Regions from separate parts of the Cytobacillus sp. BC1816 genome, predicted to be linked through region 2. Evidence: riboswitches for the same ligand, from Rfam matches in the RefSeq annotation. Region 2 holds a riboswitch; the other holds the start of a gene.

Region 1 (5,838 bases), 350 kb from region 2:
AATGCTGGAATTTTGTCGTATAATGTAAATAAAACCAAATTATACCCGAAATATAAAGTAGCACTGAAAAAAGGATATGGGAGATACATATGAGATTAGCAGCAACCAATACAATTGAGACTGGCAGCGTTTTGGCCAAGGCTATATATAATGACAAGGGTCAGGTCCTCTTGCATGAAGGTGTGGAGCTGGCTGATAAATTAATATACAAATTGCAGGAAATGGGTATTACTTATGTGTATATCAGGGATTGGCGCACTGAGGATATCCAATATAAGGACCCTCTGACTGCCAAAATGCGAACGAAGGCTATCGAAACCATAGAATCGGTTCTGAAGGGTGTAGAAGCAAATAAAGATCTATCAGGCTCTTTAGTGATTGAGAAAGCCTCTAAACGGCTATCAGGGCTAGTTCGTCAACTCATCGGTGAAATAAGGGGAAATAGAGAGCTGCTTACGATCCTATCAGATGTTTATACATATGACCACTATATTTTCACACACTCCCTGAATGTAACCCTTTATTCTCTGGCAATCGGGATGAAACTTCAGCTCCTGCCAAAGGAACTTGAAATCCTGGGGCTAGGTGCTATTCTCCATGATGTAGGGAAAATGAAGGTGCCAGCAGATATTCTTTTGAAACCGGGTAAATTGACAGCGGAAGAATTTGAATCAATAAAGAAGCACCCTGAAGTTGGATTTAATATATTAAGAAGAGTAGAGACGATTCCGCTCCTTGTTGCACATTGTGCCTTTCAGCATCATGAGCGTTTGAATGGCACCGGCTACCCGCGCGGCCTTGAGGGAGACGAGATACATGACTTCGGCAAGATTATTGCGATAGCCGATGTATTTGATGCAGTAACATCAAATCGTATTTACAGACAGGCTATGCTTCCGCATGAAGGTCTGGAGATTTTATATGCAGGGGCAGAAAAGTTATTTGATAAAAGGATAATTGAAGTTTTTCGTCAAGCGGTTGCTGTATATCCTGTGGGTGTTACAGTCGAGCTGAATGATGGCCGGAAAGGCGTTGTCTGCCGGCAGAACGCGGGTCTGAGTGATAGGCCTGTCATACGCGTACTTGAAGAAAAAGGCAGGAATGTCGAGCCATATGAAGCAGATTTGAGGATTGAATTGAATTCTGTCATTATAGGATGCGATACGACTTTTGTACAACAATAAACTATTTTGGATTTTTGAGCCTAGTTCCCTCCTTTACAGCATACATATAGCTTGTAAAGGGGGGATTTGTTTTGGCAAAATTTCGCGGCCGGCTGCCCCGGAAAGGTCCTCTGCCATTTCGTTATGTATTTCTATTGACCTTTATATTTTTCGTCATCTCAACAGCTGCCGGCCTATGGATTATCAACGAAGGGCTAAAGCCCACACTCATGAGCTATGCCGATTCACAGACAAGGAAAATCGCATCATTGGTGATAAACAATGCGATTAATAAAAAAATTACCAATGTGATGGATTTGGAAGATATGTTTGAAGCAAGTGAAAGCGGTGTTGTCAGCATTAATGTGGAAAAGCTGAACAGGGTCAAAGCGGAAGTAACCGAACTGGTTCAGGATAATATTAAAAAGGCGGAAAAGGGCGATTTGGATGCATTGGAGTCCTTTACAGACGTGGAAATTAACACGGAACAAATGCAGAATACAAATGGAATTGTTTATTACGTGCCGCTTGGCCAGGCAACCAATAATGCGCTCCTCGGAAACTTGGGTCCCCGGATACCGGTAAAATTTAATGCAGTTGGATCTGTTACCTCCAATTTTATAACTGAAACAAAGGATCACGGCATTAATAATGTTGAAGTAAAGGTACTGGTCCGTCTGGATGTGCAGGTTCAAATCATTATTCCCTTTGCCACTAAAATTATCACTGTACAGGAGGATGTACTGGCCGCTTATGGCATTTACCCGGGAAAGGTCCCGCAATTTTACAATGGCGGAGGGGGCACCTCACCTTCAATAGAAATACCGGCCGGCCAATAACACTTGCAAATAGATTAGTATTTTGATAAAATTTCAATATAATTTCATAAAAACCTTATCATATCCGATGGGGTAGAGGCGCAAGATTCAAGAGTACGCTGTGCGAGGATGACAACTAAGACCGCAGCCGAAAGGGAATGTTGCCGAAGCATGATTAGTGAGTCAGAACTAATCTTGCTGGGGTTACTTCAAATAGGAGTAACACTGTCATTATGAGGGGAAAGTATGAATATACTTTGTCAAAGCCTTCATAATGGGGAGCTACAGATCGTGATGGAGAAACTAATTACTTCAAAAGAGTAATGATAGATTTTTCTCTATCGTTACTCTTTTTTTATTTTGACTCTGTCATCATCCTTGTTGTTCCCCTGATTGAAAAACGGACACGCCTTTAATGGAGTGATCCAAAAAAACAAGAGGAGGACAAGTAATGGCAAACACGATTTTCTCCCTGCTGCCGCCTTTGGTAGCAATCGCCATGGTTATCCTGACCAGGCGCGTATTGCTGTCATTGGGAGTGGGGATCGTCACAGCCGCATTATTGCTGGCTGAATTTAGCATCACAGAAACATTCAGCATCATTTGGGATGCTGTAAAGGGAATTTTTGTTTCAGACGGAGAGCTGAACACCTGGAATGTATATATTATTCTATTCTTGCTTGTATTAGGAGTTATTACTGCATTTATATCTATTTCAGGCGGAAGCCGCGCATTTGGAGAATGGGCGATGAAGCGTGTCAAGACCCGTGCAGGCGCACAGATTGTCGGAGCTGTTTTAGGTATTATCATATTCATTGACGACTATTTCAATGCTCTGGCAGTCGGCCAGATTTCACGACCGATTACAGACCGCCAGCGTGTATCCCGGGCGAAACTTGCTTATTTGATTGATTCGACTTCAGCACCTGTTTGTGTGGTTTCTCCAGTATCAAGCTGGGGAGCATATATTATTGCGCTGATTGGAACTATCCTTGCTGCCCATAATGTGACCGAGTATTCCGCTTTCTCGGCATTCATTCAAATGATCCCAATGAATCTTTATGTATGGACTACACTTGCTATTGTGTTTATTGTAGCATTAAGAGGCATGGAAATTGGGCCAATGAAGGTTCATGAGAAGCGTGCAGTTGAAGAGGGGCTTGTAATGGATCCTGAGAAGCCTGCACCTGGTGAACTCAAAGACGACCTTCCAACAAGTTCAAAAGGATCGGTTGGGGATCTTGTGTATCCGATTATTGCCCTTGTCATTGGTACAGTAGGTGCAATGCTTTGGACGGGATCCCAAGCGGTTGAAGGAGATGCGACGCTACTGCAAATCTTTGAAAACACAGATGTTTCAAAGTCTCTTATCCTTGGTGGCCTAATTGGTTTGTTTATCTCTATTGCATTATTCCTTCGACAGGCATATGTTTTAAAAGGAGTTAACGCAAATGTTTTTGGAGCAGGGGTATGGGAAGGCATTAAATCCATGCTTCCAGCTGTTTATATCTTACTGTTTGCCTGGGCGATTGTTGATTTGATCGGCCGTCTGGAAACTGGAAAATATTTGGCTGGTATTGTGGAAAGCTCCAATATGAGCACTTCCTGGCTTCCATTTTTACTCTTTGTCATAGCAGGCATTATGGCTTTTAGTACGGGAACTTCATGGGGATCTTTCGGCATCCTGCTTCCGATTGCTGGAGACATTGCTGCAGCAACGGATATCACGCTGTTATTGCCGGCTATGTCAGCTGTCCTTGCTGGAGCGGTTTTCGGAGATCATTGTTCACCGATTTCCGATACAACGATTCTTTCCTCAACTGGGGCAGGCTGTAACCATATAGACCATGTGATGACTCAGCTTCCATATGCCTTGATTTCAGCAGGGATCGCAGTTATTGGTTATTTAATCGTCGGGTTTACTGGCAGCACTGCTATCGCATTACTTACAGTGGCTGTTCTTGTAGCGGCATTTGCTTTCCTTGGCCGTGGCAAAAAAGAAGCCTGGCAGGAAAATAGGGCTAGTTAAACCTATAGAAAAAGGCTTTCTCTTTGAGAAGGCCTTTTTTTGTGTTCATTCATCATTATAAAAGGGGTCCCCCGGAAGGGACCCTTTTAATTATAGGTTGTCATTATTTCTTCCATTAAGAGAACGATTTAAGTCTTCATCGTCAGTAACATATTCACGGCCGCCTTCAAGATGTACTTCTTCTTTCTTAAGATTTTCTTTAACCTGCTGCGTTTCCTGAACTTCCCGTTTGCCTACGATAATCTCTTCAGTGACAACGGGCTTTTTGGAGACTTCTACACGCTCTTCTGTAATTGGGATCCTGATTGTTTCCTCATCTGATATAGGTGAGGTGCTTGCACCAGTTTGATCATCCACTTTTCTTCTTTCTACATACACTTCTTCATGCTCTACCGGTACATTAATTGCTTTTTGTTCTTCCACAACGTCTTTATGGATTTCAACCTCTCCGGCTTGAACACGTTCTTTTGACACATCCAGCTGTTCTTCCCGAAGTTTTAATGATTGTTCATCTTCTTCAGCGGGTTTTCTCTGCTGGCTATATCCCCCAGTGTAAGTGCTGTCCACATTGGCTTCAGCCGTTCCGGCATTGGTAAAGCCTGTTGCAGTATCTATTCGATCGCTGTATAAAATGATTTTTCCCTCGTTGACATAAGTTTCATACTTGCGTGCTTCATCATCTGTCATGCCCAGTTCCCTGAACTTTTCACCTGCAGAGTCGCTGCTCATACGATCATCATCAAACCATGATGCCAGACTATTTAAGAATCCCGCGCTTTCACTGCTGTCTCTATCTTTAGTCTCGAAGGTCTCTGTATGAACACCGGTTTTATCTTCAAGAGACGTATCCAGGTGTTCTGTCTGCCCAATGATGGATAGATCCTGAACAGGGTATCCGTCATTTTGCAGTTCTTGAATGGCATTTACTACTTCCCTTTGTGAATTATAAACTCCGATAATATTGGCATCCATTTGTAAAACCTCCTCTGTAATGCTTTATGCTAAATTTGGTAATGGTTAAGCACACTGGTTATATTCCCGGGACCTGGAAGACCAAACAAGGTTAATTTTGGCATTACGTCAATTTTATTTAGAATTTTCTGAATAAATCGCGAAAGTTTTTAGCTTTTGAGAATAAATTTTACTAAGGAGGTGAGGACAAATAATGAATTGATCAGCTTTGGTGAAATAACTCTTGGTAAGTGGAATTCAAATGAAATCAAAATAGGAGTATATCAATATTCTTAGTTGCTTTACTCTAGCAGTGTGTTAAAACATATTATTTTGAAAAATATTATTATGCCTAAAATAATGTTTTGACAGATTATCAAAAACTAGCTATACTAGGCTTAGTTAGATTTAATTATCTGAAAATATAAAAAGTTCCCATTGTTCTTTTTAATTGGGAATATTTACAGGGGGTAGGAAATACTATGGATAATCGTCCGCAGTGGGGTACAAGGGCAGGCTTTATTTTAGCTGCTGTAGGGTCGGCTGTCGGCTTGGGAAACATCTGGCGATTCCCGGCAGTGGCCTATGAAAATGGAGGAGGAGCGTTCTTCTTTCCATACTTATTTGCATTATTAACGGCGGGGATTCCTTTGCTGGTCATGGAGTTTACGATCGGCCATAAATACCGGGGGTCAGCACCGCTTTCTTATGCAAGACTCAGCAAAAAGTACGAGTGGCTTGGCTGGTGGCAGGTTGCCGTATCATTTGTCATCTCAACTTATTATGCCGTAATTATTGCTTGGGCTATGTCATTTGCTGGCTTTTCATTCAGCTTAAAATGGGGAGATGATCCGGAAGGTTTCTTATTTGGAAGCTA
Region 2 (5,838 bases):
TTGGAGAAAGATGAATCAAGATCAGGAGATGTTGCTTCTGTTGCCGCAGAAATCAAAGATCTTCGCACAATCATAAAGGAAATTGTCCGCAAAGCCAGTGAAGGCGTTGATTTATCCGAAGCTAAGGTTATTATTGCCGGAGGCCGCGGCGTTAAGAGCGAGGAAGGCTTTGAGCCATTAAAAGAACTTGCTTCGGTTCTAAATGGAGCAGTGGGTGCATCACGCGGAGCTTGTGATGCTGATTATTGCGACTACTCTCTGCAAATTGGCCAAACCGGTAAAGTTGTAACACCTGATCTATATATTGCATGCGGTATCTCCGGCGCTATTCAGCATTTAGCTGGGATGTCCAACTCAAAAGTAATCGTAGCCATTAACAAAGATCCGGAAGCCAATATTTTTAAAGTAGCTGATTACGGTATTGTTGGAGATCTGTTTGAGGTTGTTCCGCTGTTAACTGAAGAATTCAAAAAGCTTAAAGTAAACGCATAAGATAGTATAAATAATGGGCGGCTGATGGCCGCCCATTATACATAGAGCCAACAGGGAAAGAAAGAGAATAATCTGCTCCAAATAGGGTAAATTACGATCGAGCAGATTGTTCGCAACATATAATAAACGATGATATACTGTCGTTAGTATTTGAGTTAAATTTTAGGAGGCATATCAAATGGCTATTACACACGCAACTGACCAAAACTTCACTGCTGAGACTGGTTCGGGATTAGTATTGGCAGATTTCTGGGCTCCTTGGTGCGGCCCTTGTAAAATGATCGCTCCTGTTTTAGAAGAGCTTGATTCTGAAATGGGCGATAAAGTGAAAATTGTAAAATTAGATGTTGATGAAAACCAGGAAACTGCTGGCAAGTTTGGCGTAATGAGCATTCCGACATTAATCGTTCTAAAAGACGGTGAAGTTGTAGATAAAGTGGTTGGTTTCCAGCCGAAAGAAGCTCTTGCTGAATTACTTTCAAAACACGCTTAATTTATAAGGAATTTTCCCGGTGTCCCCAGAGGACATCGGGATTTTTTTTGTCATATGTGTTTTGTTGTTATGCTGCAGGTTTCCAGGCTGATATAATAAGATGGTAATAATGTGCCATCTGCATTTTAGAGGCTAAATAATATTGGTTTGCTGCCAGAGCAAACTAGCTTTATTTCTAGCTTGCACCCCAAAATGAGCAGATCAAATAATGTATAAATAGAACTTCAGTAAAAAGTTTTAACCGGGGAGGTGAAGTGCCATGAATGATACGATAAAAAATAAACTGATGCTGCTTCCTGCCCAGCCGGGCTGTTATTTGATGAAAGACAGGCAGGGAACCATTATATACGTGGGGAAGGCAAAAATCCTGAAAAACCGTGTAAGATCCTATTTCACAGGCTCACATGACGGAAAAACATTAAGACTTGTTAATGAGATCGTAGATTTTGAGTACATTGTCACTTCTTCAGATATGGAAGCATTGATCCTTGAGATGAATCTGATCAAGAAATATGATCCGAAATATAATGTAATGCTGAAAGACGATAAAAGTTACCCTTTTATCAAATTGACGGCCGAACGCCATCCCCGTCTGATTACAACCAGAAAAGTAAAAAAGGACAGGGGAAAATACTTCGGACCTTATCCCAATGTGCAGGCTGCCAATGAAACAAAAAAGCTGCTCGACCGAATTTATCCTCTCCGCAAATGTTCAACTCTTCCGGACAGAGTTTGCCTTTATTATCATTTAGGCCAATGTCTTGCGCCATGCGTGAAGGCCGTAAGTGAAGACCAGTATAAGCAAATGACAGATGAGATTGCAAAATTCTTGAATGGCGGATACAAAGAGATTAAAAAAGACCTGACTGCAAAAATGACAGCAGCTGCAGAAGAATTGGACTTTGAAAGGGCGAAGGAGCTCAGGGATAAAATTGCCCATATCGATGCAACGATGGAAAAGCAAAAAATGACAATGACAGACTTTACAGACCGGGATGTATTTGGATATGCGGTTGATAAAGGATGGATGTGTGTTCAGGTATTTTTCATCAGACAGGGTAAACTCATTGAACGGGATGTATCAATGTTCCCTATTTATAATGAGCCGGAAGAAGAAATCTTAACTTTCCTCGGCCAGTTTTATATAAAAACAAACCACTTTAAACCGCGTGAAATATTGGCACCGGATTCGGTTGATGCTGTAATGGCAGAACAGCTTCTGGATGTTAAAGTGCTAAAACCGCAGCGCGGACAAAAAAAGGACCTGGTGAAGCTTGCTTATAAAAATGCAAAAATTGCTCTCCAGGAGAAGTTTTCTTTAATTGAGCGTGATGAAGAACGGACAATTAAGGCTGTAGAAAATCTGGGGGATCAGCTTGGAATCTATACTCCTCACCGGATAGAAGCATTTGATAATTCAAATATCCAGGGAACGGACCCTGTTTCAGCCATGATCGTCTTTATTGATGGCAAACCAGAGAAAAGAGAATACCGTAAATATAAAATTAAGTCCGTTAAAGGCCCTGATGACTATGAATCCATGAGAGAAGTGGTCCGGCGCAGATATACAAGGGTATTGAAAGAAGAGCTGCCGCTTCCGGATTTAATTATGATTGATGGGGGAAAAGGGCATGTTGAAGCTGTACGGGATGTGCTTGAAAATGAGCTCGGACTGGATATTCCGATTTCAGGCCTGGTGAAGGATGAAAAGCACAGGACTTCTCAGCTCTTATTTGGTAATCCTCTTCAAATTATTCCGCTTGCAAGGAACAGCCAGGAATTTTATCTGCTTCAGAGAATTCAGGACGAGGTGCATCGTTTTGCGATTACTTTTCATCGCCAGCTTCGTGGAAAAAGTGCCTTTCAATCTATTCTTGATGATATTCCCGGAATAGGAGAAAAACGAAAGAAACAGCTGCTGAAAGCATTTGGATCTGTAAAGAAAATGAAAGAAGCACCAATTGAGGAGTTTAGGAAAATAGGCATTCCTGAGAATGTTGCTGATGAATTGAAGTTGAGGCTTGAGGAACAAAGTGGAAATCCTAAGTCATAAATGGATATAGACAGAAAATTTCAGATATGTTATACTAATTCAAACTTTATATCAATATCACTTTATAGCGATAAAGCGTATGTTCATTTAGTTCAAACAAAGTTTCTGGACTGTGAACCGAATCGTTAAGTGAAGGTAGAGGTGCGAACTTCATCAGTAAAAGCTTGGAGAAGAATGAGCTTCCATGAAAAGCTTTGAAAGGGTACGTTCGCCGAAGTGGAGAAAATCTCATCATTTTTTCTGCTGGTTCTGCATTGAACAAATGCAGGATTGTCAGGACAATGCCGTCCTGGAGAGCTATCTCACTGTGTTTGCTCATTTTTATACTTTGGCTGCACAGCAATGGGATAGTAAACTATTCCATTGCTTTTTTTATTGCCCAAAAGGGTATTTTAAAGTTAAGGCCATTGTCAAATACAGCAGAGTGAACTGTCATGCTTCACTTACATAGGACGGCAAATCACAAAGTTACTAGTTCTTTAGAAAGAAGGGAAAGCTGTGGGAATCATTGTGCAGAAATTCGGGGGCACCTCCGTGGGGACTGTAGACAGAATTCAAAATGTTGCCAATCGGGTAATTGAAGAAAAAAATCGGGGAAATGATGTTGTTGTGGTTGTTTCGGCAATGGGCAAAACAACTGATCAGCTGGTAGGCATGGCCAGGGAAATCTCCCCCTCACCTAATAAAAGGGAAATGGACATGCTGCTAACAACCGGCGAACAGGTGACCATCTCTTTATTGGCGATGGCTTTAAATGCGAAAGGTCATCCCGCCGTTTCTTTTACAGGGGGGCAGGCAGGTATTAAAACAGAAGCAGTCCATGGCAATGCGAGGATAGTGAATATTGATCCGGGCACCATTCAAGGTGAATTAAACAAGGGGAAAATTGTGATTGTGGCAGGCTTCCAGGGGATGACAGAAGATGGTTCCATCACCACACTTGGACGAGGCGGTTCTGATACAACGGCTGTTGCACTGGCTGCAGCACTTAAAGCTGATAAATGTGATATTTATACTGATGTTACCGGGGTATTTACATCAGATCCCCGCTATATAAAGAATGCCAGAAAATTGTATTCAGTATCTTATGATGAAATGCTTGAACTGGCCAATTTGGGGGCAGGTGTGCTCCATCCAAGAGCAGTCGAATTTGCTAAAAATTATGGACTTCCCCTTGAAGTGCGTTCAAGCCTTGAGAAGGAAGCCGGAACAATCATTGAGGAGGAAGTAAAAATGGAACAAAACTTAGTCGTGCGCGGTGTGGCTTTTGAGGATGATATAACAAGGGTGACGATTCTTGGCCTTCCTAATTCACTGACTGGATTGTCTACTATTTTCTCGGCGCTTGCCAAAAATCGCATTAACGTTGATATCATTATCCAGAGCATGACAGAGGCTCAGACGACAAACCTTTCATTTTCAATAAAGAATGAAGATCTCACAGATACAGTAAAAGTGCTGGAAAAGCATAGAGAACAATTAAATTATGACAGAATTGAGTGGGAATCCGGCCTTGCTAAAGTTTCGATTGTTGGCTCAGGCATGATTTCCAATCCGGGTGTGGCTGCAGAAATGTTCGAAGTACTTTCCGCGAATGAAATAACGGTGAAAATGGTAAGCACATCAGAAATTAAAGTATCGGCGGTTGTTGAAAACAGCAAAATGATTGATGCAGTTGATGCTTTACATGATGCATTCAAGCTGTCGGTTTCTCCGGTTAAGGCTTAATTCCAGGAATATCAAACAATAAGCTATCAAAATTGATAGCTTATTGTTTGTACATATGATATTACTCAGCAGGATCCTTTTTGTCCCACTTCACTGTAATAAGGATTTTGCCAGTTTTTTTGCGGGGATGTTCGAATGCCTCACAAATGACTTCTTTTTGAAGTTCAATCTGCTGGGCTATAAATCCGGCTTCAAGCTGAAAGGAGCAGTTATGGTTCTTTTTGCAGCGTTCTGCAATCAGCTGGCTTGATAATTCCATTTCAATTTCATGTTTCGATTCGTTTGCGATGGAAAGATTTCCCCAGCCGGCATTTATAAAAAACTCGGCAATCTGGCCGGCTGTTTCCAGAGGATACATGCGTGCGATCCTTTTGCCGGCCCAATATAAAATTTCCGGTGCTTCATTTCCCAAAAGGTCATGCAGCAGCACTTCCCGGATTAGTTCATAGCCAAAAACCGGAACTGACTGTATGTGATTTTCATTAGTGGATTTCGCAGATGCTAATTCGCTCAATAGTCTCCCCTCTTTCTATGATTCTATTATATACAATATGCTGAGGGAGTTAATATCAATTCGGGAAAAAATAGAACGATTTGCATAGAAATAATTACTATTTCAGTATACTGGAGAGCAGCAACTAGGTCAGATTGAACCACAGAATAATATATGTTTTTTAGCCGTAAATATTTTTTAAAAATTTTATTAATATGGAACATTTTATGTATCCGTTTTCTTGACGCTCTATTATCTTGGGAGTAAAATGGACATGTCACATAATTGTAAGAAAATGAATAACATTTTCGAGATGATGTCCTGAGCGGGGGCTCAGCATCATTTTTTTAAAATCAGGGGGGGAAAGTTTATGGCAGGTAATCGTGAGTTTTTTAATCGCAGATTGCATTCATTACTTGGGGTTATACCGGTTGGTTTGTTTTTGGTGCAGCACCTTGTAGTGAACCATTTTGCAACAGGGGGAGAGGAATCTTTTAATAATGCAGCGCATTTCATGGAAAGTCTTCCATTCAGAATATTCCTTGAAACGTTTGTAATCTATCTACCTTTGCTGTTCCA

What was found. A riboswitch is a leader RNA that binds a small molecule or an ion and turns the genes downstream of it on or off. The one in region 2 is predicted to bind lysine.
Region 1: another riboswitch for lysine. It lies ahead of ACR42H_RS23280 (Na+/H+ antiporter NhaC family protein); the one in region 2 lies ahead of ACR42H_RS21555 (aspartate kinase).

The regions. Positions count from the first base shown of each region.
Region 1 covers NZ_CP195611.1:4,579,058-4,584,895, reverse strand. The annotation lists gene ACR42H_RS23290 (HD-GYP domain-containing protein) at 90-1,184, shown strand; gene yunB (sporulation protein YunB) at 1,256-2,002, shown strand; lysine riboswitch at 2,068-2,274, shown strand; gene ACR42H_RS23280 (Na+/H+ antiporter NhaC family protein) at 2,433-4,010, shown strand; gene ACR42H_RS23275 (YsnF/AvaK domain-containing protein) at 4,101-4,982, opposite strand; gene ACR42H_RS23270 (sodium-dependent transporter) at 5,444-5,838, shown strand, end outside.
Region 2 covers NZ_CP195611.1:4,233,082-4,238,919, reverse strand. The annotation lists gene ACR42H_RS21570 (electron transfer flavoprotein subunit alpha/FixB family protein) at 1-492, shown strand, start outside; gene trxA (thioredoxin) at 671-985, shown strand; gene uvrC (excinuclease ABC subunit UvrC) at 1,245-3,038, shown strand; lysine riboswitch at 3,167-3,346, shown strand; gene ACR42H_RS21555 (aspartate kinase) at 3,537-4,766, shown strand; gene ACR42H_RS21550 (YslB family protein) at 4,828-5,280, opposite strand; gene ACR42H_RS21545 (succinate dehydrogenase cytochrome b558 subunit) at 5,630-5,838, shown strand, end outside.